3 regions of the Ruminococcus sp. AM43-6 genome follow, and region 3 is predicted to be linked to each of the others. Evidence: predicted binding sites of a transcription regulator. Region 3 holds the regulator's gene; each other region holds the start of a gene.
The links. The regulator NrdR, encoded in region 3, represses ribonucleotide reductase genes. The targets are predictions, from matches to a motif close to CACNANATNTNGTG.
Positions count from the first base shown of each region.

Region 1 (13,104 bases), on a different contig from region 3:
TCACACTGGGCATTCTTATGGAACGCTCGGGAAGTCAAAGCCGTTCAGGGAGCACCGCAAAGGGATATGTCACAAAGGCGAAAAACTACATTGCACACAACTACACCCTTGGGATAGGGGTCGAGAATGCCACCGATTTCGTTGGCGTGAGCCGTGCCACGCTATATCGAGCTTTTATGGAATACGAGGGGCTTTCTCCTGCACAGTATATAACTGATTTCCGTGTGAACGCCGCCTGCCGTTTGCTGGAAGAAACTGAGCTTCCTGTGTCGGCTGTGGCAAGGTCGGTAGGGTATAATGACAGCCTTTATTTTTCAAGGATATTCCACAAGACAAAGGGTGTGTCACCTACGGAATACAGGGCTGACGCTTTGTGTACAAAAGGTGAAAACAAGGCGTTTTCGGTTGACAAGGGTATATAAATGAGATATAATAAATAGGTATAATCAGCTACGAAAGGGTCTTAAACAATGAATTTCTTTATGGTCGGCTCGTTTTTCATGCTTTTCATGCTAAACGCAGGCTGGACTTCTAATTACGTTATAAAGCTTGTAGGCTTTTTATTTTTCGCGGTGGGAACGGCTGAGGCGGAAGAACGCACTGACGCTTTCGCACATCTTAAAAAGCCTGCTTACACTTCTTCCGCTATGTGCGCTCTTGCGGTGGTATGTCAGCTTCTATTGAAGCTTCTCTCCCCTGCGGCAATGGCGGCGAACGTTATAAGCATTTTGCTGTCGGCGGCAACTGTCTATATGTCACTGAACCTTATGAGAATGTTCCTCGTGGCGCTTGACAGCCACAGAGAGCTTGTGGAAGACGTTTCAAACATTGTAAGGCTTCAGGGCAGTTTCAACAAGCTTGCTCTTATGACGTTTATTTACTTTGGGGGCGACCTGCTAAACAGGCTAATACCAATAGAGTTCGTCACCACCCTTGCAGGCGTTATTGCGGCAATAGCAAAGATACTTGTGTATATTTTCCTGCTCATCATGCTTTACAACTTCAACAAGCTGAGGACAGATTATGAAAAACGCCGTGAAAGAGAAAACAAATAAGGATATTTCAAGAACGTCATGTTCACAAATGGCGTTCTGTTTTGTGTATAAAGGCAACAAAGAATAGGAGAACGAAAAATGCTATCAATAATAATACCAAGCTATAACGAGGAAGGCAACGTTGCAAAATGTGCTTCTGTTGTTTCAAAGCTTCTCAGCGAAAACGGTATAGACTATGAGCTTGTTTTTGTAAACGACGGCTCAAAGGACAGAACATGGGATATAATCTCAAACCTTGCACGCAATGACGAGCATATCGTGGGCGTGAATTTTTCAAGAAATTTCGGCAAGGAGAGCGCAATTTTCGCAGGACTTGAAACTGCAAAGGGTGACGCTTGCGTTCTGCTGGACTGTGATTTGCAGTTCCCGCCTGAGGTCATAATCGAGATGTACAACATCTGGAAAAACAATGACGTTGACATTGTTGAGGGCAGAAAAAATTCCCGTGGAAAGGAAAACCCTGTATACAAATTTTTCTCTCTGTGGTTTTACAAGATGATAAACAAGTCAAGCGGACTTGACATGGAAGCGGCTTCCGATTTCAAGCTTCTTGACAGGGCTGTGGTAGATTCACTGAATGCAATGCCTGAAAGACTGACGTTTTTCAGAGCAATGTCAAGCTGGGTAGGCTACAAGACGGAGCGTGTATATTTTGACGTTGCTGACAGAGAGGTGGGCGAATCAAAGTGGTCTGTAAAGGGGCTTTTCAAATTCGCCATAAACAGCATAACCTCTTTTACCTCTGCGCCTTTGCAGATAGTGACTGTATGCGGTGTTATAACCTTCATATTCTCTGTGATATTAGGACTTCATACCCTTATCAAAAAGCTTATCGGTGCGTCGGCGGTAGGATTTTCAACTGTCATAATCCTACAGCTTCTCACATCGAGTATAATAATGTTCAGTCTTGGAATAATAGGCTTTTATCTCTCAAAGATATACGAGGAGATAAAACAGCGGCCTAGATACATAATCCGTGATATCATAAGAAAAGACGACGAGGAGAAAAAGAATGGAAAAGACTAAAACATCTCCCCTTTCATTTATAAAAAAATGGTGCTATGATAAGCGGCTGTACTTTTTAGTGTTCTTTCTGCCTGTGGCAATAATGTTTTCTGCCTATGCGTTTTTCAAGATACACCCTATCGGTGACAGCTCGGTGCTTGTGCTTGATTTGAACGGTCAGTATGTTTACTACTACGAGCAGTTCCGTGACGCTTTCCATGGCAATGGCAGTTTTATCTACAACTGGTCACGAAACCTCAGCGGAGAAATGTTCGGTGTGTTTGCATATTATCTTGCAAGCCCTTTTATGCTGATACTTGTGCTGCTGCCGAGAACGATGATGGCGACTTCTATCCTTATTTTACAGCTTGCAAAGATAGGCACGGCGGCTGTGACGTTCATGTTCTTCTTAAAAAAGATATCAGTGCAGAAACCTAAGACTATCTCACTTATCATATTCCCTACCATGTATGCTCTTATGTCATACATGGTGGTACAGCTTATGGACCCTATGTGGCTTGACGGACTTATCTATCTGCCGCTTATATGCTGGGGCGTTCACAGGCTCGTTGATGAGGGCAAGCTTGTGCCTTATATAGTGCCGCTGGCGCTTATGTTCATTGCACATTTCTACATCGGCTATATGGTGGGAATTTTCACGTTTTTCTACTTCTGCTGGTACTGCCTTTCAAGAGAGGGCAGGATATTGCCAAAAAAGTTCTTCTCACGCTGTGTGGCTTTTGGTATCGGCACGCTTGTTGCGCTTATGTGTGCGGCGTTCGTTCTTATAACCGTTTACAATTCTTTGAAGCTCGGCAAATTTGAGTTCACTGACCCTGATTTCTCACTTGCAACGCAATTTGATTTCCTTACGTTCATAACAAAGCTTTTCCCAATGTCATATGACACTGTTTACCCTGAGGGTATGCCTATGATATACTGCGGAACGGCTGTATTGATACTTGTTCCGCTGTTCTTTATGAACGACAGGATAACAATGAAAGAAAAGACCTCCACAGGTCTGCTCACTTTCCTGCTTGTTATACTAATGTATATAAAGCCTGCTGATATGGCAATGCACGGCTTTCAAGTGCCGAACTGGCTGCCTTACAGATATTCTTTCATATTCTCATTCCTGATGATAGTAATGGCATTCAGGGCGTTTGAAAACCTCGAGGGCATAACTGCAAAGAACATCGGCGGAATTTTCTTCGGGCTTATGGTATTCCTATTTTGGTGTGAGCGTGAGAACTACTCTCACTTCCAGCTTTTTGAAACAAAGACAAGTGAAACAGGCGACACCACAAACGTTATACAAGGCATATGGGTATCCATGATAGCTTTGGCGGCATATTTCGCACTTATCTACCTTATCAAGAAATATCCAAAATCAAAGGCTGTTTGTATCGTAATGGTAGGCGTTCTTGCGGTTGAGCTTTTTGCAAACAGCGCTGACACTATCGACAAGATAGACACTGACGTTGCATACAGCAAATACACCTCTTATGAACCTTACATGACGCAGACGAGAAACGCTGTGTCAATGATGAAGGAATATGACCCGTCGCTTTTCTACCGCATGGAGGCAACTTTCCACAGAACTGTAAACGACCCTATCGGAACAGGCTACAAGGGCATTTCACATTCAAGCTCAACAATGAACGCACCTGCCCTTATGATGCTCCACAAGCTTGGCTATGCCTACGGCGGACACTACACAAAATATGACGGCACAACGTTCATGACCGACGCTTTGTTTGACATAAAATATCTTATGGACAAAACGGGCAACACCTCTTTTGTAGGCACAAGAGTTAAAGTCCCTGAGGAATACAAGCTCACTACAGAATACACTGAGGGCGACGCAACATATAAATTCTACAACAACCCTAACGCTCTTGGTCTTGGCATGGTATCTTCGCCTAGTATTGAGGACGTGTCACTTTCTGAAGATAATCCTTTTGAAAACCAGAACATGGTATTCAACGCCCTCGCAAGCACAACAAAGGACTATTTCACAAAGATACCTGTTATAAACAGCGAAATGGAGAACGTTTCTACATCTCAGCTCACTGACGGACACACGAAATACTTCCCTACAGACACTTCCATTGCAGAATGTCACATTGACTATGTTGTGAAAATGGATAAGGACTCATATCTTTATATGTATCTTCCAACCAAATATGAGCGTTCCTGCAACGTGTGGATACAGGACGAGGACGATTATATGGACGGCTCTGAGCCTATGGAATATGCAGGTCAGTTCTTTGTGGGCGACAATTATTCCATTATGAATCTTGGCAAATTCTATGAGGGGCAGGAGCTTCGCATACGCATAACGGTGGCAAATGACGATAACGAAGCTTACTGGAAAGACCAGCTTTTCTACACCTTTGATTATGACAGCTTTGCACAGACCTGCGCTGATATGCAGAAAAATGTGCTTGAGGTCACAAGCTTTAAGGACACTTATCTTGAGGGCACTGTTAATGCTGAAAATGACGGCTCTGTACTGTTCACAACCATACCATACGAAAACGGCTGGACTATCACTGTGAACGGCAAAAAGGTGACGGCTGAAAAATCTCTTGACAGCCTTATAACTATCCCTTTGGAGCAGGGTGAAAACAAGATAACAATGAAGTTCTCACCTGACTATTGGAAAGTATCTCTTATCATAACGGGCTTTGGTGTTGCCCTGCTGGTGCTTATATTCCTGTTTGAATATAAGCGTGGAAAAGTCATGAAAAAGGTGCTTGCAAAAGCTAACTTTACGGCTGAGAACAGTGAGAAAGCCACAACCCCTGTGATAAATGACACAACAGATACAACTGACGAGCCGCTGAGGATATACCGACCTGACAATGATGATGACGAAAAGCTTCGGCACATAAACGAGATGATGAAAAATATTCTCGGTGAGGACGAGGATAGCGGCAAAAACGATAAATAGCGACGAAAGCTGCGAAAAAAATCTATTGACAAGGCTTTTATAAAATAGTATTATAATAGGGACGGAAATTCTATCCGCCCCTATTTTTTCGGACAGCGGATAAAGACTTCACAAATGAAAGGACTAATCAAAATGGCAAAAAAGATCTACACAAAGAAGCTTACATATGCAGGAATGTCCCTGTGTCTGCTGAGTTTTTTCGCATTCATTCTCTCGGCAGCAGGCGCACTGGCTGACCCTGTGGGAAAACTCGTTTACAACAACGTTTTCACAAACAAGATAGACTTTTTGTTCACCCCCGACATTTTCGCTTATGTGAACACCTATGGTCTTTCATGCGCACTCGCCATATTCAGCCTTGTGGCGTTTTTCACATCTGCAAGAGCAAAGGGCAAGAAAAAGCTTGATGGTGCATTCGCAGGCTTTCTTATCCTTTTCCCGCTTGTTGTGATGATAACAAAGGGCATAATGATATACTATGTTACGGTAAAAGGTCACTTCTCAAACGCTATAACAATGGGTTATGACAATGACAAGTTCAGGGTAGCCCTTTCACTTGCTGATGATGTTCTGCCATTTATTGCGGCTTTCCTGCTTTTTATCGGTGGACTTGTTATTGCAGGCAGACTTATGGGCGAAGATTTCGCCGTTGAGATACCTGTTGCCGCAAAGACGCCTGACAATGCCCCTGCGCCTATCCCAATGACTACACCGCAAGAACAGAGTTTTGCTCAGCCTGATATGTCACAGTTCAGAAAGCCCGACAATGCCGAGCCTGTTATGTCACAGAGCGTAGTTGAGCCTGAGATACCACAACAGACAGAGCCTATAGAACCACCTACAGAAACGGCTGAACAGCCTGCCTGGCAGACCGCACCTGAAAAGTGTCCTCACTGTGGCTCAGAGCTGAAGAGCGGAGCCAAATTTTGCAGCGTTTGCGGAAACAAGGTCTAAAAAGCTACACCAATACACTTCCATAAAAAATACGGCATATGCCACTTTTTCGGTGACATATGCCGTGTTTCATTTTTACTGTTCTGATACGCTGGGGCTTGCAAGACCATGCTTTACTCGGTCACGGACCTCCGCTCTCTTTGCGTCGTTAAATCTGTCGAGAGTTCCAACAAGATAGCCTGTTATTCTTCTTATACGCTGAAAAGGCACGTCTGCAAAGTGATAATCAACGTCAACAAAGTCGCCGTCTATTTTAAGGTCGATAGTCTGGATAGTCTTTTCAGGGTAAAGCTTCTGCGCCCTGTCAATATATGAATTTATCTCTGCCTGGGACATCTCCCCGCCTGTTACGTTCACATTTACCATTTTACATTACCTCCATTTTTCTTTGTTATACATATTGTTGCCACAATAAAAGGATACCACAATATCTTGTATTTGTCAATAGTTAATACCTACAAAGCACATGAGTATATTTTGTAGGGTATGCCTGCATGGTCAGCCTTTCATTTCTTCTCTTATGCCTCGCCAATCGGGACAGAACTTGCCCACCAAAGCCCAGAAATCCTTGCTGTGATCCATAAAGACCAAGTGGCAAAGCTCGTGGAGGCAGACGTAATCTATGCACTCTCTGCGGAAAACGATAAGCTTTGAGTTTATGGAAATATGCCTGTTTGAGATACATCTTCCCCAGCTTGCTGTCAGCGGTTTTATTGTGACCTTTTCAGGCACAAGCCCTGTGGAGGCAGACATTTTCTGCATACTTTTTGTTATCTCCGCCACTGTGAGATCGTTTATGAACTTGGTGGTCTGCTCTTTTACATAGGTCTGATCGCTGGTTTTGTTCACGGCAATGAGAAGCTTGCCGTCCTCTATCTTGGGAGAAAAATACTTATCAGCTTGAACAAGGGTCAGGGTAAGCTCGTTCCCCAAAAGTCTGAGCCTTTCGCCATGGCAGAAATCTTTCGGCAGACCCACCGCCGCCTTGTCTTTTTGCTCCTTTATCCAGCCCAGATTGTTATTAATAAAGCTTTCAAGCTGCTGCTTTGAACAGCCGTAAGGCACTCGCACTGTCAAAGTGCCGTCACGCATACCCATATTAAGGCGACTTCTTTTGGCAACGTCAAGGATAAAGTCTATGCGCTCTCCGTTTTTATCCTGGATAAAAGTATTATATTTCGGCACTTCAAAGCCCCCATATCCAAAAACGCCGCACATTCTTTTGTGCGGCGCTGTATTTTTTACCACTGTACTGCTATAGAGCTGTCTGTTGTAAGATAATCCTTATAAATATATCCTGTGAGTGGACCGTCTATGTTCATGAAATTTATCTTCACATATCCGTTATCCTCATATTCAAGAACGTTTACCTGAACGCCCGGTGACATACAAACGATATTCTCAGCGTCATTATCAGGTGCCACATGAAGATAAGCATACTCTGTGACATACATTACTTCAAGCACATCTGTCTGGCTAGACTCATCGCTGGACACATCTGTTACCGCACCGCTTTCGTCCACACTGCTGTTATCAGTAACGGACGTATCCGCAGGGGCGGTACTGTTCACTGGCTCAGCCACAGACTCATTTGTATTTATGGTGGCAGTATTTATACCCTTTGGCACTTCTGAACTATTGCTTGCAAAAAGCCCCTTGGCAAGCAGAAGTATCACGCACAGCACAAATATGCCCACAACTATTATTGCGACAACGCTCGCCGTATTTCCCGAAGCCTTGCGGGAAACGTTATTCTTGTTATTATCCATATATTGCACGGCACAAGCCGTCACATTTCGCCTCCTTTTGCAGGAACACACCTGCACACCTGCAAACAAAGCACAGGTACATAAACATATTATAATATTTTTTATCATCAATGTCAATGACAGTTTAATTACAATATTGTCACATTTCACTCTTCAAGCCCTCTTCTTGAGATATTTGCCATATTTACGCTGATATTTTGACATTATAGCCAAATAGGCGTTTGCTAATTTGATTAAAATACATATTAACAGAATCAGCAAAATGTGATATAATGAATTTTAAGGGCGTGCCTTGGGAGGCGTTGCCCCTACAGTATAAAAGCAAGGGGGCAGGAAATTGCATAAAAAAATTATCTGCGGTGCATTGTCTGCTGCAATGTTCCTGACCCTTTTTTCAGCCTGCGGTCGATCTGAAGAGAGCGTGGTCAATACTGAAAACTCCTCGTTTATCGAACAAGAGGAAGTCGTTGACAGCCCTGCAAAGATATTTTTCTCAGCATGGAACGGCAGTGAGATAACCGCTGACACGGCTAGAGAGCATGGTATGCTTTTCATGGACTCTTCGGAAGAAAGTGATATGCGCTGGGCTGAGTTCTGTGAGTGCGTAAAAAGCGGCACTGAGGCTGAGATAACAGTATGCACAAGCACGCAGGTGATACATGCTGAAAGCTCTTTGGAGGGGGACAGCGGAGTTATTAACATAGAATCTGAGGACTTTTCTGAGGGCAGTATGAAGCTTTTCTCAAAAAAACTTTCTGCCGACAGCCTTTACAGCGTTTGTGAAAACGGCTTGACGATATATTATGCAGGAAGCAACAAGCTTTATCAGACAGAGAATGTAACAAGTGAGCTTACAGACGTTCCTTTTGAGCAAAAGATATACAAGTGCAGCAGTGAAGCCAACATGACATTCCCCTATCAAAAAATGTTTTCAAATTATGATGATTTCAGTGAATATTATTTGAAATACAATGGTGAACTGCAAATTCAGGAAATGAAAAAGGATATGGAAGCTTTTGAAAACGAAGGCGGCTTCAACAACCATGTTATTTTTCTAAAAGGAGAGCTTTCTGGATATGAGCATATCGACTATGAAGTAGTAAGGGCGGTCAAAGACAAGGATTCCCTTTTCATATATGTGGCTAAAGAGATACCCGAGAACAAGGCAGGGGCGACTTCAAAACGGCAGATAACTGTCACAGTGCCGTCAGAGTATCTTGACGAGATAAGCCCCAAAAACATAAAATGGATAGTTTTCACACAAGAGTGACAAAAGGCGGACAAGGTGTCTGCCTTTTTTTATTCTGAAAGTTGACAGATAAAAGCATTAGTATTATAATAAGGTCAACACCTCATAAGGAGATATTTATATGAAGCTTTTTTACCCTGAGATATTTGAAAAATTCGTCTGCACAGGCACGCAATGTTCTGACAACTGCTGTATGACCGATTGGGATATCGAGATAGACGAGGACACCTACGGCTTTTACAAAAAGCTTGACAATGATATAGGCAGGAAGTTTGTGAACTCAGTTACAGAAGACGAGGGCGTGAAATATCTTGTCCACTGCGACGGCAAATGCCCTATGCTCAACGAAAAGGGGCTTTGCTCTGTTCAGCTTGCTTACGGTGAGGAAAACATCTCAGACATATGCCGTGAACACCCGAGGTTTTACGAGTGGTTTGGAGATTACAAGGAGGCAGGCGTGGGACTTGCCTGCGAAGAAGCTGTGAGAATGTATCTTTCTGACGATGAGCCTGTGAGATTTTTTACCAAAGAGATAGATGAAGAGCCTGACGACCTTGAGTTTGATCCCAAGCTTCTTGAAACCATGCTTTTTGCACGAACGGCTTTCATTGACCTGCTTCAAAACAGGGAATATTCTCTCCATGACAGGCTTGTGAACGTTCTTTCAGCAACAGCGGAGATACAATATGCTCTTGACGAAGAGGATACAGAGGAGATAAAAGCCATTGCCCAGGAGCTTTCCCACCCTGAGATAATTGCAGAGCGTGTGGAGAGCTTAAAAAAGGCTTTTCCTGAAAAGCCTTTGGAAAATGCCGGAAATATGCTTTTGTATCTTGAACGTCTTGACTTTATAGGCGACATTCTCCCACAGCAGATAAAGGACGCAAGCCGCTTTGTGAAAAAGCTTTCCGCACCCTTAAAGGCTCAGACGAGCGGTGAGTACGAAAAGCTTGCGGTATATTTTGTATACAGATATTTTCTTAAAGCTGTGAGAGATTTCGACCTGCTGTCAAAAATAAAGGCTATGATAGTGTTCATTTTTGCCGCAGAGGTCATAAACCTCAGTCGTGAGCAGGACGCTCCCGCACGCTTTGAAACCGTCAAGGAGCTTTGCAAGGAGATAGAATACTCAGGTGACAACATGGACAGGATATATGACGACAGCTATCTTTCCGATATTTTCTCCGATATTTCTATGCTTGCACTTCTTGAATGGACGCTTTAGAGAAGAAGGTAACCAAGCGCCAGAAGAAGCTTTATGTCTGCGCCCTGCTTGTATAATATGTAAATAAGCAGACCGATAAGGGCTTTTTCCTCGTCTATCTTTATATCGCCTAAATTCCCCCCAAGCAGACCGCTCAAAAGCGAACTGCTCTGAGGGGCTTTTTGTGAGCTATGAGCATTCTGAGTGCGAGGGGTTTCCTCTGCTTTAGGTGGTGCAGGCTCGCTATTAGGGCTTGCGCCCACAATGCTTCGTGAACGCCTTTGCATTTCTCTCACACGGCGAATGGCTTCCTCCTGCATGGTGGTGAAATTATTGTCATCAGAATATGCCAAGCAGATCACCTCCCAGAAGTCCGCTTTCTTTCAGTGCAGGATACACTGCAAAAAGCTTGAATATTTTTATGAGCCTGTCTATTTTCGCCTGATTTTCTTCTTTCAAAAGCGGTCGCAGAGCAAGAAGAAGCTGGATATTTTTATCGGGCTTTGAAGCCGACTGCATAATGCTTTGTATCTTCATAAGCTTTGCGATATCAAGACCCCCTGTCTGTGTCGCTTGCGCAGGCTTGCTTTCCGCAGGCGGAGAAATGCCCCCCAGGCTTTGAAGAAGCTGAGAAAAGTCCATGTTCTGAGGGCTTTGTGGAGCTTCGCTCTGACCGCCCTGTTCTCCCTGTCCGCCGTTATCCGCCGTGAGCATATCCGCAAGCTCCTTTATCTGCTTCATGCTTTCCTCGTCATTAAGCACATTCTGTATTTTATTCATCAGATCGTCCAATTATTTCACCGCCTGTTCAAGCTTTTGCCCTGTAAAATACTATTTCCCCTGAAGCTTTTTGAATATCGCCCTTGCCTGTGGTGAGGACAATATTTTCTCGGCAGTTTTCGGGTCAGACAATGCTTTTTGAAGCATCATAGCCTCGTTTTGTGGCATACCCTGAAGCGCCCTGTCATAAACGCCGCTTTCAAGCTGACCTTTCAGCACATCAGGGGTGGTGCCTAGCTTTTTGGAAGCCACTGCAAGAAGCGCCTGCATGGCTTTTGGATCCATGGAATTGAAGCTGTTTTTTGCGCTCATAAAAAATTCTCCTTTTTTCTATAGTATTTATAAATATTTATGTTATAATATTGCTTGTTATAACTGGTAAAGGGGTGTAACTATGAGAATAATCGTTTTTTCGGATACTCATGGAAATTATTCTGCAATGCACAAAATATTCAAGAGAAACGGCGACGCCGACCTGTTTATTTTTCTTGGTGACGGCGAACGTGACCTTGACAGCCTGAGAGTGCAGTATCTTGACAAAAAGATAGTAAACGTATCAGGAAACTGCGACTTTGCTTCGCTCACTCCCGAAAACGACATATACATGACCGATGACGGTATAAAGATATTTTTCACACATGGCCACAAGTGGGGCGTGAAATACTCTACCGACAGACTTTTTTACAAAGCCAAGGAAATAGGCGCACAGATAGCACTTTTCGGACACACACACTGTCGCTACTACGCCTATGAGGAGGGTATCCACATTTTAAACCCCGGCAGTGCAGGTCAGCCGAGAGACGGCAAGCCTGCAAGCTATGCCTATATTGACATTACAAAGGACGGTGGCATATTCTGTAGTCACGTTGACCTATAATATGCTCAGAGCTTAGATCTTGTTAAACAAAAAGCGGACGAACACCTTTCATGTTCGCCCGCATTTTTATGCTGAAAATTATTCTGATATCTCTTTTCTTACCCTTTCAAGTTCATCAAGGAACATCTGATCCGCATGGCTAAGGCGGTAATTACTCTGATAGATAAGAACGTCCTTATTGGTCTTTTTGAAGCTATGACAAACTCTCTGCACAAGGCCATAACGCTTCAATATCTCCTTTGGCAGAGGACTTACCCACATGAATGAGTCTGGACAAGCCGAGAGGATATCGAACTGACTTCCTCTCTCATAGACGTAAATATGCCTGCTGTGATTATTAAGCTCAGCGTTTTTCTTCTGATAAGTCGCTGAGATGTTCGGCACGATATTATCGCCGTGCAATACCTCTATGTATTTATCAAGGACAGTTTCGTTTATCTCTTTTTCTTTAGCAAGCTGGCTGTTTTCGCTTGTGATAAGTACATAATCAAACTCCCACACGTTATGATATTTCAGATTTTTCTCTTCTATCATAGACATGAAAAAGCTCTCATACGCCACAGGATAACGGATTATACCCATGTTATATTCGCATTCCACCACTGCGTTTATGGCTTCCATGGAGTTTGTTTCCCTTATTTTTGCGTCAAGCTCCACATTCGTGCCTAACTTGTTCACAAAGCAAGTGAAAGCGTGGGTTATATAGCTTGCCCTTGGCAAAAGCAGAGAGAAGTTCACAGCGTTTTCACCATTATCCTTATAAAGGCTCTCCATTTTATCCATTTGCACAAGTATGGCCTTTGCATACTGCAGGAACTGTTTGCCCTTTTCTGTGGCAACAACACCCTTTGCACTTCTTTTAAAAATCGGTATGCCAACTTCTCTTTCCATTTCCTTTATGGCTTTTGAAAGGTTAGGCTGACCCATATAAAGCGCCGAAGCTGCTTTTGTGATAGAACCAAGTCTTTCGACCTCTACCATATATCTGAGATGAGTTAAATTCATAGTTTCCCCTTCTTTGTTATCGGTATATAAAATAATAAGGATGTCATATAATATTATATATGCTTTCTGTCAATTTCATTATAAAGCTTTGTTAAAAACTTGTCAACCGCAGAGAGCGTTTTTTAACATTTATTTAACATAAAGCGAAGGCATTTACCTCTTGACAATGCCGATATACTCTGTTATAATCTTATATGTTTAATGCTTACTTCTGCCGCCGGGTAGAAGTTTTGCGTCGGACCTGCTGTCG
Region 1 covers NZ_QTXU01000016.1:2,350-15,453, forward strand. The annotation lists gene DW938_RS09345 (AraC family transcriptional regulator) at 1-422, shown strand, start outside; gene DW938_RS09350 (hypothetical protein) at 471-1,055, shown strand; gene DW938_RS09355 (glycosyltransferase family 2 protein) at 1,134-2,081, shown strand; gene DW938_RS09360 (YfhO family protein) at 2,068-5,016, shown strand; gene DW938_RS09365 (zinc ribbon domain-containing protein) at 5,149-5,970, shown strand; gene nrdD (anaerobic ribonucleoside-triphosphate reductase) at 6,046-6,336, opposite strand; gene DW938_RS09375 (SprT family zinc-dependent metalloprotease) at 6,469-7,155, opposite strand; gene DW938_RS09380 (SH3 domain-containing protein) at 7,212-7,763, opposite strand; gene DW938_RS09385 (hypothetical protein) at 8,077-9,009, shown strand; gene fliB (flagellin lysine-N-methylase) at 9,110-10,213, shown strand; gene DW938_RS09395 (hypothetical protein) at 10,210-10,545, opposite strand; gene DW938_RS09400 (hypothetical protein) at 10,532-10,984, opposite strand; gene DW938_RS09405 (hypothetical protein) at 11,024-11,284, opposite strand; gene DW938_RS09410 (metallophosphoesterase) at 11,367-11,849, shown strand; gene DW938_RS09415 (LysR family transcriptional regulator) at 11,928-12,854, opposite strand.
Region 1: nrdD (anaerobic ribonucleoside-triphosphate reductase) is a predicted target of NrdR. The motif match lies at 6,394-6,407, and genes of this name have one in related genera.

Region 2 (4,427 bases), on a different contig from region 3:
GATTTTCTTGATGAACAGTTAAAAGATCCTAAGCTCAAAGCGGAATATGACGCACTTGAACCTGAGTTCACAATAATTCAAACACTGATAGACGCTCGTAAAAAGAGCGGCATAACACAAAGTGAGCTTTCAAAGCTTACTGGAATTGCACAAGGCGATATAAGCAACATTGAAACAGGGAATGCCAATCCTTCAATAAAAACGCTTCAAAGACTTGCCGCTGCTTTAGGCAAAAAACTTAAAATAGAATTTGTATAAAAGAGCCCCTAGTGTGTCACGGTGACACACTAGGGGTCATTTTGCATTTATATATAAAATATATATTCCCCACCATTAATTTCCGCAAAAGTATTGACAAATTGACAAAATGGTGGTATAATTAATATACAGAGGAAATTTAGAGGGCATAAAAAATTGCACCCTCTAAGGCTTATAAACTCTTGGAGGAGATTATAAGCCCAGCAGCACAGATGTAAGAGGCAACTGTGAGCTTTCAGAGAATGCTATCCTCGTGCTCTATTATAGCACGTTGGAAATAGATTGTCAAGGGCTTTTCACGATGTCAAACATCTGGAAAGCTCTTTTTGCTTTTAGCTGCTGATTCAACTCATCAAAATGCAGCTTGAAAATCGAATATCGTAAGTCCTCAAATAAGATTGAGATGAGGTCAACTGATGTGAAACACAAGCACAACAAGACATTGAGTTGTCTTTAAGTCGCTTAGAGCCATGACGTTCGTTACTGTTCAATCACGCCGATCAGGTATTCTTAACATTTCAGAACATGAACACGAGCCAGCCAGTAACAGTTAAGCTAACTGCAAGCCTATGTGCCGACGCCACTATGGATTAACATCAGATGATTCGCCCAAGCTCCACAATGTGCAGCTGCCTTGACAAGGTCTAAGAGCGAAACGAAACAAATGTCACAAAACATATCCTAGCTTGTTACTACAAGCTTTCATATATGCTCAGCAAGGATACTTAAAGATACTTGCTGAGGAAAGTCCACGCTTTTTATACACTGTGGATTTTCCTTTGTGAGTATCGAAAATGATTGGTGCGCCAGAAGGGACTCGAACCCCCGACCTACTGGTTCGTAGCCAGTCACTCTATCCAGCTGAGCTACTGGCGCATTCAACTCTAATATTATATCATATGCAAGCACCCTTGTCAACAAGTTAATTGAATTTTACCATTTATTTTACAAAACATTCACATCATTTCTTGTAGCTTCACACCTTTATCCACCCTTTAAATGCCATTATTTTTCACACTTTTTGTCAATCAAGGGTTTGTAATCATTTGTAATACTTTTTCGGCAAACTGCTCTGTTTTTAACCGGAATTTTTGTAGATTATTTATCATTCTATGCCCTTGACTTATATTCTGATTGTGGTATAATAGTAAATGTTCAATATTATGTTGTGATAAAATAAGTCAACCACAATATATAGTGGTTGAGCAGGATAGAATGAAAGGAAGAGTATAGGTGAAGATAATAAAAAGAAGCGGCGCTGAGAATACGTTCGATAAGGAAAAGATAGAAAATGCCGTTGCGAAAGCTAATATCACTGTAGAGGAAAAGGATAGGCTCTCTGAGGGAGAGATAGGAGAGATAGCACAGAATATAGAGGACAAATGCTCTGAAATGAATAGGGCTATGGACGTTGAAACTATTCAGGACTGGGTGGAAGCCGATATCATGCGCCACGGCAAGTATACAGTGGCAAAGCATTATATCACCTACCGCTATGAGCGTTCTATCGTCAGACAGGCTAATACTACTGACAAGCAGATACTTTCTCTTCTTAACTTCGAGAACGAGGAAGTCAAGCAGGAAAATTCCAATAAGAACCCTACTGTCAATTCAGTTCAGAGGGATTATATGGCAGGCGAGGTCAGCAAGGATATAACAAGAAGATTTTTGCTTCCTGACGATATAGTTGAAGCTCACGAAAAAGGTCTGATACATTTCCACGACGCCGATTATTTCGCTCAGCATATGCACAACTGCTGTCTTGTAAATCTTGAGGATATGCTCCAGAACGGCACTGTCATAAGCGAGGTCATGATAGAAAAGCCACACAGCTTCTCTACAGCCTGCAATATCGCTACACAATCTATCGCTCAGATAGCTTCTTCACAGTATGGCGGACAGAGTATCACACTTTCCCACCTTGCTCCGTTCGTTCAGATATCCCGTGATAAATACCGCCGTGAGGTAAAAAAAGAGTTTGCAGAGCTTAATATCCCTACCGACGAGGATACTATAAATAAGGTAGCCGAAATGAGAGTAAAGGCTGAGATAGTTCAGGGCGTTCAGATGATACAGTATCAGGTCATCACTCTTATGACAACAAATGGTCAAGCACCTTTCGTTACTGTTTTCATGTACCTTGACGAGGTGCCGGAGGGGCAGACAAGAGATGACCTTGCGGCTATCATAGAGGAAATGCTCAGACAGCGTATCCAAGGCGTAAAGAACGAAAAGGGCGTCTATATAACACCTGCGTTCCCTAAGCTAATATATGTCCTTGAAGAGGACAACATAAGAGAAGGCTCAAAATATTGGGAGCTTACAAAGCTTGCTGCAAAGTGTACCGCAAAGAGAATGGTTCCTGACTATATAAGCGAAAAGAAAATGAAAGAGCTTAAGGTAGACAAGAATGGCAATGGTCAGTGCTACCCTTGCATGGGCTGCAGAAGCTTCCTTACAACATATCTTGACGAAAACGGCAAGCCTAAATATTACGGCAGATTCAATCAGGGCGTTGTTACAATAAACCTTGTGGACGTTGCCTGCTCGTCATATAAGGATATGGATAAGTTCTGGAAGATATTTGATGAAAGACTTGAGCTTTGCAGACGTGCGCTTATGCTCCGTCACGAAAGACTTAAAGGCACTCCGTCAGACGTTGCGCCTATCCTTTGGCAGAACGGTGCATTGGCAAGGCTTAAAAAGGGCGAAACAATCGACAAGCTCCTGTTCGGCGGATATTCCACCATATCACTTGGCTATGCAGGTCTTTGCGAATGCGTAAGATACATGACGGGCAAGTCACACACAGACCCTTCAGCAACGCCTTTTGCACTTGAAGTTATGCAGCACCTTAATGACGCCTGCGCAAAGTGGAGAGCAGAAACAAACATAGATTTCAGCCTTTACGGCACGCCATTGGAGTCCACAACATACAAATTTGCAAGATGTTTGCAGAAGCGTTTCGGTGTTATCGAGGGTGTAACAGACAGAAACTACATCACAAACAGCTATCATATCCATGTTACCGAGAACATCGACGCATTTGACAAGCTCACCTTTGAGTCACAGTTCCAGGCTCTCTCACCGGGAGGAGCTATCAGCTATGTGGAAGTGCCGAATATGCAGAACAACATAGAGGCTGTCCTTGCAGTTATGCAGCATATTTACGACAACATCATGTATGCCGAGCTTAACACAAAGAGCGACTACTGTCAGAAGTGCGGTTTTGACGGTGAGATAAAGATAGTAGAAGATGACGGCAAGCTTGTATGGGAGTGTCCGAACTGCGGTAACAGAGATCAGAACACTCTGAACGTTGCAAGGCGCACCTGCGGCTACATCGGCACGCAGTTCTGGAATCAGGGCAGGACTCAGGAGATAAAGGAGAGAGTTTTGCATTTGTGATTTGATACAAAACCCATTGTGAATTTTGAATTTAAAATGGAACATTCGAATTTAAAATGGAACATTAACAGAAAATTCACAAACACGATTTTGATTTTAAAATGGAACATTAATATATTATTCACAAACTCGAGTTTGAATTTAAAATGGAATATATTTAAAAGTTCACAAAATATTCGCTAAAAGTTATCATATTTTTATGCATGATTTGTTATTATTTAGTTAGAAAATATCGAATAGCACAAGTCATTTTAAAAATATAAATGGATTTCTTTTAGTGCGACAGTGAAGAGCGATCATGCATTGCGCATGACCGCTCTTTTTTTCGTGGGGTGAATATATGAGCAAACGTATATCCAGAGCAACGAAACTGGCAAGGGGACAAGGATCCGGCGAGGGCGCAACGTATAAACCATATGTTATGACCAATGAGTTCAATAGCTTGGGGACAACTTCCGTCATTAAGGATTGGAAAACAGGACGTGGCGTTCATTGCCTGTCACAGGCAGAAGCTTTATGGTACTACATTCTCCGCTGGGACGATAATAATATAGATATTCGGGAACAATACCCTCTTGACCGAAATATCACACGCAAGATCGCTGACAAATATGGTTTTAAACACCCAGGAAATTCTGATCATATTATGACAACCGATTTCCTTGTCACAAAGAAAAATAATAAACTGCACGCATATTCTGTGAAACCCGACCGTGACCTAAGCAAGCGTACCTTGGAAATTCTCTGTATAGAAAAGCTCT
Region 2 covers NZ_QTXU01000015.1:42,107-46,533, forward strand. The annotation lists gene DW938_RS09195 (helix-turn-helix transcriptional regulator) at 1-258, shown strand, start outside; tRNA gene DW938_RS09200 (tRNA-Arg) at 1,058-1,134, opposite strand; gene nrdD (anaerobic ribonucleoside-triphosphate reductase) at 1,492-3,666, shown strand; gene DW938_RS09210 (TnsA endonuclease N-terminal domain-containing protein) at 4,007-4,427, shown strand, end outside.
Region 2: nrdD (anaerobic ribonucleoside-triphosphate reductase) is a predicted target of NrdR. The motif match lies at 1,445-1,458, and genes of this name have one in related genera.

Region 3 (13,104 bases):
TCAAAAGCGGTTTTGAGCTTCCGAAGATCATTGTCTATGACGGCGCAACTTTAAAATTAAAGACCTCCCCTGATAAAACATATAATTTCACTTATCCTATCGAGCTGAAAGGCGGCACGATAGAATTTACAAACAGTGCGATCGTGCGAGGACTTAACATTGTAGGAGAGGGCAAGGTCATCATTGATAGCGGAAACTACTCTGGAACGCTTGGTGACAACGTAATCTTGCAGATATCAGGCGGAAGCGCTGACTTCAATGACAACGGCAAGGCTGTGGACGCAAAAGGAAACTCGGTACACAAGTACACCTATGTTGCAAGGGGTGCAGATGGCAATGAGTTTATAGGCAGTGCTAACACACGTCAGCCGCCATATGACGATTTTTATGGCTATAACCGCTCAGAAATATTCCATGACGGAAACAAGCTTCATCTCTGGCTCAAGTCACAGGATTCCATTTATGGCGTGAATGCTTTTAAAATAAAAGCTGACGGCACTCTTGAAGATGAGAACACCTATTTTAATCTGCGTTATGGAACGAATATCTTAGAGCATAGGATACCTTTTGATCCTATAACATTAAAATACTTTGTTGTGAAAAAGAACGACGTCGTTACGCTGAAAACAATGGAAAACGAGCCGTCCTCACTGCAAGACAGTGATATCCGAGTAGAATGGTACAGTGTTGAAAACGACAAGCGCACAAAAATAAATGCCCATGGCACAAGCATGTATGTGGGGCGTATGGGCAACAGTGACAATGGTACGCATTATCAGGCAGATGTATATTATTTAGGCTGGGATTCCAAGCTCAATCATTCATATACCTATGACGCATATATCTTCATTGACGAACCGGTATTTACTGCTCCTGACAAATTCCACTTGGATAAAAAGGCAAAATTCGAGGTCACAAACAATACGCCAAATGGCGCAGTAAGGCTCAAATATCTATGGGAAGTGAGCAAGGACGGCGGAAAGACTTTCACCGCCATTGACGGAGAAACTTCTTCTGTTTACGAGCCTACTATAGAAAGCCAAATGAACGGCTGGCAGATAAGATGCAAAACATGGGTATCAACAGGCGACGGACAAAAAACTGAGCCGACCGTTTTCGGCCCTGTTACGATAAACTTCTCCGAAAAAGCACCGGTCATAGTAAAACACCCGCAAAGCGGTGCAACAAACGCTCCTAGCCAGCCTAAACCTGTTAAGCCCGGAGAAATAACTATCGTAATTGAACGTTACTATTTCTTCAATGTAGAAGCAACAGGCAGTGAACCGCTCCAATATCAGTGGCAGGAAAGCAGCGATAATGGAGAAACTTTCGTTGATATCCCACATACCAACGACAATTCACATTCATTAAAAGTGCGAAAAGAAAACAACGGAAAGCTTGTGCGCTGTGTTGTATCAAATGAATACGGCTCTGTAGTTTCAAATGCGGCAAAGCTTACAATATATTATTCTCCTGAGTTTACAGCCTCACTCGGCAATAAGACCATAAACAGCGGAGAAAAGGCTACATTCACACTTCCTATCGCTCAGGGAAATCCTTACGGAGCTGAGGTGATATGGCAGGTGAGCAAGGACGATGGAAAGACTTTTGCAGACGTTACCGAAGCTGACGGAACGTTCTCTCTTGATTCAAAAGTCGTGGACGGCAAAGAAAAATGGTCGACTACATTCACCACCTGTGCAACGAACATAAGCTTTAACGGATATATGTACAGATGTACGGTCAAGAACGCTGAAAATGCGGACTATGTGGGTACTTGGGTATCGGAAAAAGCAACGCTTACAGTAATAAGAAACTGCGCAGTAGACGGACATATATTTGACGAGGAAACGATAATCTCCGAGCCGACTTGCATCGATAAGGGTGTGAAGAGGTTTAATTGCTCCGAATGTTCACAGTACAAAGATGAGCCTATAAACCCATTGGGACATGATTGGAAAGAAGCGACCTGCACAGCTCCAAAGACCTGCAAACGCTGTCAGGCTACTGAGGGCGAGCCTATCGAACACAGCTTCGGCGATTATATATCCGACGAAAACGGACATTGGAAGCAGTGCAGTGAGTGCGGAACTGACAGCCAAAAGGAACTTCACGCCTACAAGTGGAATACGGAAGACGGCGAATATTGGCAGAAATGTACAATTTGCGGATATGAAACGAAAAAATCAACTATTTTGAAGATATCCATAAACGGAACTGACGAGACCTGTCCTTTAGGTGATTATGAATTTACATTTGCTCTGCCTGAGGGCTGTACTGACGTGACAGCAGGCTTCAGATTTGCAGGCGACGGTACGGAATTGGCGTTTACCGCAAAAGACGATCTTTACACCGCAAAGGTAAGTGCGTCAGATCTTGAGAGCGGAACAATGACGGTTTACGCTTCGGCAAAACTCAAAGACGGTTTTGTCATCTCAGGTGAAAAAGAAGTAACCGTGCTCGAAAACCATGTGGGCGGCACTGCGACTTGTACTGAAAAAGCAAAGTGCAAATTCTGTAATAAAGAATACGGCGACCTCGACCCGACAAATCACACAGGCAAACCTGTTTGGGACTTTGACAGTAAAGAACATGAAAAAAAATATGATTGCTGCGGCGAGGTGACTATCGAGAGAGAACCCCACGAATGGAACGCAGGCGAATGTACAGAGTGTGGATACAAGTGTACACATTCCGGCGGCAAGGCGACCTGCACAAAGAAAGCCACCTGCGATATCTGCGGCAGTGAATACGGCGATATCGACCCGAACGATCATGGAAAGCTCACACATATAGATAAAGTTGACGCAACACATGACAAAGAGGGAAATATCGAGTATTGGTACTGCGAAGAATGCGGCAAGTATTTTGGTGACAAGGACGGCACAAAGGAGATACAAAAGGCAGACACTATTACAGATAAGCTGAAAGACACTCCAAGTGATGACAAAAAAGATAACTCAAAGCCAGATAAAACGAAAGGCGATACTAACGAGAGCAAGACAGACAGCTCTACAGCAGAAAAGCCGAAAAACGATTCAAGCGAAATCAAGGCAGACAGCTCCACGGCTGATAAGCCTAAGAGCGAGCAGAAAAATCCACAGACCGGAAGCGGCAGTGGTATGAGCCTTTGGCTTGCAATGCTGTTGATAAGCGGCGGTGCGGCAATGGGAATAAAGAAAAAACACAAGAAATAACTGATCTCTTAACTGCACACAGCGGTTGTCTCAAACGGCAGCCGCTGTTTTTTTGATCAACATGACAAAAAATTTGTTACCCAAAGTTAAATTACCCCTTGACCTGTGGCGAAAATAGTAGTAAAATAGAAATGTAAATACAATAATTGAAAGGAATGTTCATCATGCCAAAGTTTATCGTTGAAACATCTGCACGTCACGTTCACGTTACTCAGGAAACTCTTGAGATACTGTTCGGAAAGGGTGCAACACTTACAAAGAAGAAAGATCTTTCACAGCCTGGTCAGTTTGCTTGCGAGGAGAGAGTTACAGTTGTAGGTCCTAAGAGAGAGCTTGCAAACGTATCTATCCTCGGTCCTGTAAGAAAAGCAGACCAGATCGAGCTTTCAGCTACAGACGCACGTTCTATCGGCGTTACCGCTCCTATCAGAGAGTCAGGCGACACAGCAGGCTCAGGCGCTTGCAAGCTTGTTGGCCCATGTGGCGAAGTTGAGTGTTCTGAAGGCGTTATCGTTGCTAAAAGACATATCCATATGACACCTGCTGACGCTGAAACATTCGGCGTAAAGGATAAGGATATCGTTGCAGTAAAGATAGAGTCTGCAGAAAGAACAGCTATCCTCTGCGACACTGTTATCAGAGTAAGCGACAAGTTCGCTCTTGCTATGCACATTGATACAGACGAGTCAAACGCTGTAGGCGCAGGCAGAGAGCAGTACGGCGAGATAGTAAAGCTCTAATATCGCAGTACATACAACTGTTGATTTGTAGGGGCGAACAGTGTTCGTCCACCTTTTAAAAACTTTCAACCAAAAGACCGCTCATCATAGGGCGGTCTTTTTTTCATATAAAAAAATCATCGCCGCAGGCGATACCATAATTCCTCACTCCTCACTCCTAATTCCTCATTGACAACAACGTTTCGATTGACACAAAACTCCACCTGTGATATAATTTTCTTGTAAAACACATAACGCAAATATGGAGATCATAAAATGAATAACGATACAATAAAACTTATACGGAAAACCTCAAACGTAAACTCACTTATGGTGATAATTTTCTATATGCTTGATATCGCACTTATAAGACTTGGCGACTTGTCGGTGTACCATATCGCAGGAAAGTCAGCCTACTATGAGGATATCGCTCAGCTTGTGAGCTACTGCATACAGTATCTCGTGGTTGTGCCAATAGTTCTTGTCGTATTCAGACTTGTGAGTGGCAAAAAAGAGGGGCTTAAAATAACAGCCTGTTTCAGAAAGCCCTCAATGCCTGCAAAATGGGTCGCAAAATGGATCGTCATATCATTCGGTCTTATCTATGCCTCAAATTATATCAACACATTTATTTTCTCATATGTGCAGAAAGCTTCGGGAACGAGCCTTAAAGGCGTTGACTTCACTTCAAGCGGCACTGCCCTGGGCGGCGTAACGAGTGTGCTGGCAATGTCAGTGCTTGCACCGTTTTTTGAGGAGCTTATGTTCAGAGGTACGCTTTTCAGAAATGCTGAAAAATGCGGTCAGCTCACAGGCATTATAATGGTGGGGCTGACATTCGGTCTTTGGCATGGAAGCTATCAGCAGATACTCTATGCGGCTGTTATGGGAATGTGTGCCTGCTTTATGGTTGCAAAAACAGGATCTATCTTCCCGTCTTTGATACTTCACTTCACCATGAACACTATCGGAGCAGTCCAGAGCGTCGCACTTGGTTCGATAGACTTTGACAAGTTTGCCGCAGACCTTGAAAAAGGTCAGATCACAGGCACAGCACCAATGATAATAATTTCTGTCGCACTGCTTTCATTCGGACTTATGATAGCTGGTCTTGTACTTTTTGTAAAAGAGCTTAGATATCATCGTGAAAGTTTCAGGCTCATAAACTTCTGCCCTGACGTTTCACAAGGCAAAAAGATAGTCATCTATCTCACCGCACCTGTTACCATACTCGCCTTTGCCGGTCTTATCTTCATCACAGTCCGCACAGCTTTAGGTCTTGGGCTATTCTAAAATACGCATAAAAATAACGCAGACTTTTTACAGCCTGCGTTATTTTTATCAGGAGTTATTTATTATGATTTAAGGCTTGCGATCTTCTGGTTTAGTTCCTTGATCTCGGAATCTACAGTTGCAGAATACTTCTCACGAACCTGCGTCCATGTGGACTGTACACCCTCTTCATTAACATTTGAAGCATCACTGTAGAGTGCGTCAACCAGGCACTGGTTTCCGTCAAACTGCTTTCTGTCGCCGAGAGCGGAAGATATACCGTAAGCATAGTCGAAGAGCATAAGGTAATCGTCAGAAACAACGTCCATTTTCACATCATACATCTCGTCTGTCCAATTAGGGTTGTTCTCCATGAACTTGTCCTTGTTTGTCTGCTCATACTTAGGATCTGTCTTTGAAGCTCTTACGCACTCGAACCAGCACTTAACAGCTTCGCTTCTTGTTGAACCTTTTACCCACATGAAAGCTGTCATATCAGACGTTGTTATCTTCTGCTGATTATCGTCATACTGAGGAATAGGAACAACGCCCCAGTTCTCGCCCTCCTTTGGAGTTTGGTTGCCTGTGTAAGCCCACTCGCCCATTGCATAGAACAAGCAGTTCTGATTGAAGCAATCTCTTGCAGAGCCTACCCAGCCGTTGAGGATAAGTCCGTCCTTCATCATATTATAAAGGAAGTTCTGAGCCTTTTCGATATCAGGGTCGTTAAGATTGCTTGAAAACTCGTTTGTTGCAGGATCATAGTTTACAAGACGCTTGCCCGTCTGCTGAACAACGTGCGCTCTGAAGAAGCCGTTTACACCGTAACGCTCAGTATCAGCCGGTGCGTTGCCAACATATGAGGACATGATATCCTCCCAATTCTTCCAAGTCCACTCATTGTTTACATAAAGCTCATATGGATCGTCAAGACCCTCTGCGTCAATGATATCCTTATCATAGCAGAGCATAGCAGAAGCAGAATAGCCAAGAGGCGCAACATAGTGCTTTCCATTGAGCATGAACTGATCTGCTGTATCCTTTGTTGCAGACCACAAAGGCTGGCTGAAATCAACTATGCTGTCGATAGGCTGATACATATCCTTTACTACCTGTGAAGGGAATGCAAGCCACTCATACTTGAATATATCAGGAATATCCTTGTTAGCTGTGATAGCAGCAGCAAGATTATCAAACCTGTCCTCATTTGAAGTCTGCTGGAATCTTATCTTTCCGCCCTTGCTCTCAAAAAGCTGAAGCTCTGTGCTCTTCTCAGGACTGCCCTTAGTAGGGTTAAGGTCGCCCTCACCGAGATAAAGTATCTCTTTTTCAGCACCCTCAGGGATAGCCTCGATAGATTCCGTGTCAGCTACCGCAACGTTCTCTGTTGCAGAAAAATCGTCCTCCGCCTTGCTTGAAGAGTTTGATGAGCTTCCGCAACCCGCTACTCCTGTTGCCATTGACAAAGCCATTACAGCCGCTATGTACTTTTTGTAATTCATAAAATATTCCTCCATAATTAAATATTTTAGCATCAAAGCTGTCCGTGTGTAGTTGATGAGTTCATATATTAAATCTTGCTATAATTATACAACACATATAAAGCTATTGTCAATCACCATTATAGCACAATTATCAGCAATTTCATTGTACACTTTGCACAATGAAATCCATGTGTATTGTTAAAACACAATATTACAATCAATATCGTATAAAATATGCATATAAAGTTCAAATATTTAATGTGCAGTTTGAAAGCCTTTTGTAGAAAACATTAACACAGGCGGTAAAAAATGCACCGTATTTATGCAGTTCGTAAAACTTTTTTCATGTAATCGTTTGATGTTTTCAGAGGTACTTGTAATTGTCGGAGCATTATAGTATACTTGTTTAAGAAGATTTTTTACCGAAAGGAAATTGCTTGATATGACAGATTTTGAAAGAAACAAAGCAAGGGTGACAGCCAAATATGAGGCTCTCATCAACAGAAAAAACATTGTGTCAGACAGCTACAACGGAATTTATGACAGATACGTTTACCCTGTTCTGACAGCCGCACACGCACCTATTATCTGGAAATATGACATGAACCCTGAAACAAATCCATACTTCATGGAGAGATTGGGCATAAACGCAGTACTGAACTCAGGCGCTATTTATCTCAACGGCAAGTATTACCTTGTTGCAAGAGTTGAGGGCAATGACAGAAAGTCATTTTTTGCAGTAGCAGAAAGCGACAGCCCTGTTGACGGCTTCCGTTTCTGGGACTTCCCTGTTCAGCTTCCTGACACTGAACCGGAGGAAACAAACGTATACGATATGAGACTTACTCAACATGAGGACGGCTGGATATACGGTGTATTCTGCTCAGAGAGCAAGGACAAGACTTCAAACGATCTTTCTGCCGCTACAGCTCAGGCTGGAATCGTAAGGACAAAGGATCTTAAGACATGGGAAAGACTTCCTAATCTCAAATCCAAGTCACCACAGCAGAGAAACGTTGTGCTTCACCCTGAGTTCGTTGACGGAAAGTACGCTTTCTACACACGTCCACAGGACGATTTTATCGAAACCGGCTCAGGCGGAGGAGTATGCTTCGGTCTTTGCGAAGACATCACAAACCCTGTTATCTGCACAGATGAAGTTGTTATCTCACCAAGGCAGTATCACACAATCACAGAGGTAAAGAACGGTGCAGGCGCAGTGCCTATCAAGACACCAAAGGGTTGGATACACATTGCACACGGCGTAAGAAACACAGCCGCAGGTCTTAGATACGTAATTTATGTATTTGCAACTGACCTTAAAGACCCTTCCAAGCTAATCGCTTCGCCGTCAGGACTTTTCATTGCACCACACGGCAGTGAAAGAGTGGGCGACGTATCAAACGTTGCATTCACAAACGGCGCGATCGTTCGTGAAAACGGTGACGTGTATATTTACTACGCTTCATCAGACACAAGACTTCACGTTGCGGCAACAACGATCGACAAGCTTATGGATTACACATTCAACACTCCGTCAGACCCACTGCGTTCTGTTGACTGCGTCAAGCAGAGATGCGAGCTTATCAAAAAAAATCTCGAATATCTTAACAAGTAACATATCAAACACAAACAGACGGCTTCTGCTGTCTGTTTTTTTGTACACTAAAACTTCCTTTAAGTCTGCCATATCCGTGCATAAATATTGCACTACCCATGTAGGGGACGTCGTCCTCGACGTCCCCTGGTTGTTTGCCCGACGAACTATACGTTATCCGCATGGCATGTCTACACAAATCTGTGACAAAGCCAAAACTTTGACGCTACCAGAAACGGGACGTCGAAGGCGCCGTCCCCTACAATTATGCTATGGTTTGTCTGCCGCAAAACTGCTGAATCCCTTTACCGCAACTTTTTTTATATACCCTCTTGCAATCGTCCACAATCTATGGTATAATTAATTAATAAAAGCACAATATATGCAATATCACGCACAAAATTTTCTCTTAACTAAGGAGTGTTTATAATGAGATGTCCTTTTTGCAACTATGAAGATACAAGAGTAATAGATTCACGTCCAAGCGAGGGAAAAAAGCGTCGCCGCCGTGAGTGTCCGAAATGTGGAAAGCGTTTCACTACTTACGAGGTGGTCGAAAAGCCACAGCTTATGGTATACAAGCGTGACGGCTCATTTGAGCCTTTTGACAGACAGAAGCTTATAAAAGGCATTCAGAACGCTATCAAAAAGCGTCCTGTCAGTGTTGATGATATGAAAAACCTTGTTGACGATATAGAGAACACCTTTGCAAACAAAATGCAGACTGAAACTACTACAAGTGAGATAGGCGATATGGTGCTTATGGGTCTGAAAAAGCTTGACCACGTTGCATATGTGCGTTTTGCTTCCGTTTACAAAGACTTCTCTGACGTTGATTCGTTCATTCAGATAATCACTGAGCTTTCTGACAAAAAGAAATAAAAAAAGAGCGTTCCGATATTTTTCGGGACGCTCAGCCTGTCGCAAAACCCCTAGATTCATCTCGAATCAGGGGTTTTGCTTTTATGCAATCAATAAACCAACAATAAATGTAATCATTTTTCGTAAAAAGTGTCAAAACAAAGCGATCTACACTCCGTGGAGAGATTCATATTGTAAAAGATCTGGTTGAATCTGTTCCGAGCAATATAAAACAGCAAGTAAAAAAATGAAATTTGGTCAAAAGAGCCAGCCTGCTCTAACTGAATACACGTTTCACATATATAGGACAGAACTCGGGTGAAATTTGCACTCGTTTACAAAAGATTCAAAAAGAATCTGCAAGCTGCATGATCAGGCATAGGCGATATATTGCCCTGTCCGTTAAAATGACAATGGGCAGCATAGTGATGATCTTACGCCTGTGATCGACACCAAACAGCCGAACCTGATGACAGATGTGCTGACTGCTCTCATTTTTAAGTATAACTGAAAAAATATCGCTGTGACGTATATTCCAAAATCAGAATTATCTTTGCTTTCAGCTCTGGAAATTTCATATTTAAAATAGAGTTCTAACAGACATTATCTGTCTTATGAAAGCAGAAAGGACTCCGTAACCGTTTGGTTACTGAGTCCTTATTCTTCTTATTGTATTTTTCATACAGCAGTCTGTTGCCGAGAAGGAAATGACGGAGATGATTTTAGAAAGAGGATATTAGCACGCATAGTTAAAGTGACTTTTTATAATCATTACCACCACAAAAGTGGTGGGTTGCTCTGCTCCAAAAAGGAACTGTTACTGGCTTTGCCCCTCAAGAGACTCCGAGGGTTCAGCACCGCATTACATTCACTGGCAGCCCTTATATGTTAGGTGCTTAATTTCATTTGTTTATAACCTCGGTGTATTTTAATTTAGTAATGCAGTCGCCAAATTACTACTATTTTATCATATTCGGAGGTTATTTTAAAGCGTTCGCTAAAGCTTTTTTATGTCCCCGGTAGAACCGGACGTTTAATTACGCTAAAGCGCCCAAAAGAGCCCTCGAAAACGCTTTCAGGGCGTTTCCGAGAACCTGCGATCAGTGTTGATTTTTCTTTATCCTGAATACAGCAAACACTATAGCTGCCACAAGAGCCGCTGCCCCTCCGACTATCCCCAAGATAAGCGGGAGACTGCTTTTTCCCTCTCCCTTTTCGGCAGCGGAGGAAACAGCTTCTCTTGTATCAAGAGCTTCCTTATCCTTGGCAATTACCAGAAGCGATACCGTCCTTGGCTCCATTTCAAGAGTCAGGCTGCTGCCGTTCAGTGTCACAGCCGGGTTTGAATCGGTCATATCAAATAACTGTGCTGACATACTGTTTATCCCGTAAAGGTGAGCGTACTTGTACTCGTTTCCAAGCTCGATATTTGCGGTCGTTTTGTCGTCAAACGCCTTGTTTGTCACTACGAGGGTGATGACGTCCTCGTTATCTCCGTTAATTGCAGCATAGGCGGTCGAGGTCTCGATATCGTCCGTGGTACAGGACACAAGCGTATCGCCAAAGCCGCTTCCGCTGCCGTCATAGTTGGTGTACAGATTGATCGCGGCAAGCTGATACTGTGCGTCCATTGTAAACAGGTTGGCAGCATAGACCCCGTTCTGTGCAAAAATGCCGAGGGTGTCCGCCTCCATTATAGCACCGCAGACATCGTAAGCTCCCTGAAAATCATATTCAGTGATGGCAAGCTTTGTGCCGGGGTAATAGGTATCTATTGACTCCTTAAGTGCCGGAAGTATCGGCAGGAACTCTGCGCCTGCGTCGGTTATCCAGCTGTCCTCGGTGTAGGTATCGTCCCAGAAGCTTCGGGTCGAGTTCAGCTTATTGTAAACACAGTCGGGATCGCCATAATGCTCGCAATAGCGCTTTCCGCAGGCGCCCTTTGCCTCGGTGTAAAAATGCACATCGAGCACATCGAGCAGTCGCCTGCCGTTCTCGTCCTCTGCCTTCTTCATTTCGTCAAGATAGTAATCTATAAACCATTTGTACTCGGGGTTGTCGTTTTTTATCTCTTTCCAGTCAGGCGCATCAGCGAAATTCGTAAACGCCCCGTAGCCGAAAAGCGCAGGACCGAATATCTCGGCATTCGGGTCAATATCCTTTACTGCCTTAGACATAGTTACCGACTTTTCAACGATCTCAGCGCAGGTGGTTTTTTCGGGATGAACGAGTGAGTGAGTGCTGCTCCACAGCCCCGGCTCATTGTCGAGAGAATAGCCCCTGATGCCGCCGTTCTGTGAGTCGCCAAGGGTGTTCACAAGGTAGTTTACAAACTCGTCCATATAAACAGTGCCGTCATTCAGATCGGGCGTCAGGCTGAATTCATCGCCCTTTACAAGTTCAACCTTTTTCCAGCGGTCAGAGGGCGCTCTCTCAGCCTTGCTGACCTCGCCGTTCATGTCGGCAGAAACGTAGCCCGCAAGCTGCAGCGTCATAAGAGGGTATGCGCCCTTTGCGGTGCAGACCTCATTCAGCTTCAGAGCGGCACAGCCCGGCTTGTCCTTCATATCCTCCGGAACATTCTGCTGAAAATATCCGTCGGAGATGTTTTTCCAGTCAGCTCCTGCATTTGAAGCGTTCGTTTCCCAGTTGTAAGCGCTGTAGCGGTTGCCGCCCGCACGCACCGCCTTATAGGAAACGTCATTTTCCATAAGCTCCGCATTAACGCCGTAAATATAGGGAGAGATCGCTTTTCTGTCCTTGCCCGTATCAACGGTTATGTTCACTGTTCTGCCCGATGAAGTGCCGCTCACCGAAAGCGTGCAGCTGAGCATTATGGACATTGCTGCCATAAAAGCCGCAAGATTTCTTATTCGCATAGTATCACTGTCCTTTTTAATCAAGCTTCACAAACGCTGCCGAGCCTGCTTCGATAACGCAGCTGTTGCCGCTTATCTCTGCACCGCTCCCGAAGCTGTATATAACCTCTCCAAGTGAGCCGCCGACCGTCAGCTCATAGGCGGAATCGGTAGGGTTTACTGCAACGAGTATTCTCTCGCCGTCAAAGCTTCTGACATATGCAAGAGGTCTGCCCTTTGCGCCGTCGCAGACAAACTCGATATCTCCAAGGCTTTGCAGAGCTTTGTGCGCCTGTCTTACTGCAATTAGCTTTTTGACCTCGCTGCGCAGCGAATTATTGACGGCAATCTGCTTCTCCGCAGTCGGTCTGTCGGGGTCGGGGTCAAGGGGGATATAGAGCTTCTCTGCCGGAGCGGAAGAAAATCCTGCATTCTCCGAGCTGTCCCACTGCATAGGTGAGCGCGAGCCGGTCCTGCCGTAACCGCCCTCAACAGAGTTCAGCCCCTCAACGTAATTCATGCCGATCTCATCGCCGTAGTAGATGTAGGGTGCTCCCGGCATCGACAGCAGGAAGGCAAAGGCAAGCTTTCTGCGCTCTCCTTTGATGTGACGGGCGAGTCTGTCCATATCGTGATTGCCCGAGGGTATGCAAATCAGTCCCTTACGCTCCGAACGCTCATAGCTGTCCATATATTTGGACACAAACGCCGATGCGTCACCCTCTCCGCTGAAGAAGGGCTTTTCATTTCTGAACAGGTCGTTGTAGTGGGAAGACCCGAAGTGCAGCAGGAAGTCCATATGAAAGCCACCTGCAAGACTCTGGTAAGGCTCTCCCCACTCGGAGACCATTGCGGCCTCGGGGTATTCCTCGTCAAGAAATGCCCTTATGTTCTGCCAGAGGGCGATGTTGCCCTTCTGATCCTCATCGTTTTTGACAAGTGAACCTGCCATGTCCACACGAAAGCCGTCACAGCCCCGTGAAAGCCAGAAGCGCATGACGTCCTTGAGCGCCTCCCGGGTAGCTACAGCGCCCTCGGAATCCATAGACTGCTGCCAAGGAGCGTTCGGCTTGTAGAAGCCGTAATTAAGAGCAGGCTGGTGGGTGAAGAAATTGA
Region 3 covers NZ_QTXU01000011.1:7,942-21,045, reverse strand. The annotation lists gene DW938_RS07660 (NPXTG-anchored protein) at 1-3,197, shown strand, start outside; gene DW938_RS07655 (phosphate propanoyltransferase) at 3,362-3,937, shown strand; gene DW938_RS07650 (CPBP family intramembrane glutamic endopeptidase) at 4,193-5,209, shown strand; gene DW938_RS07645 (extracellular solute-binding protein) at 5,272-6,690, opposite strand; gene DW938_RS07640 (glycosidase) at 7,115-8,290, shown strand; gene nrdR (transcriptional regulator NrdR) at 8,699-9,151, shown strand; gene DW938_RS07630 (glycoside hydrolase family 44 protein) at 10,231-12,009, opposite strand; gene DW938_RS07625 (alpha-amylase family glycosyl hydrolase) at 12,026-13,104, opposite strand, start outside.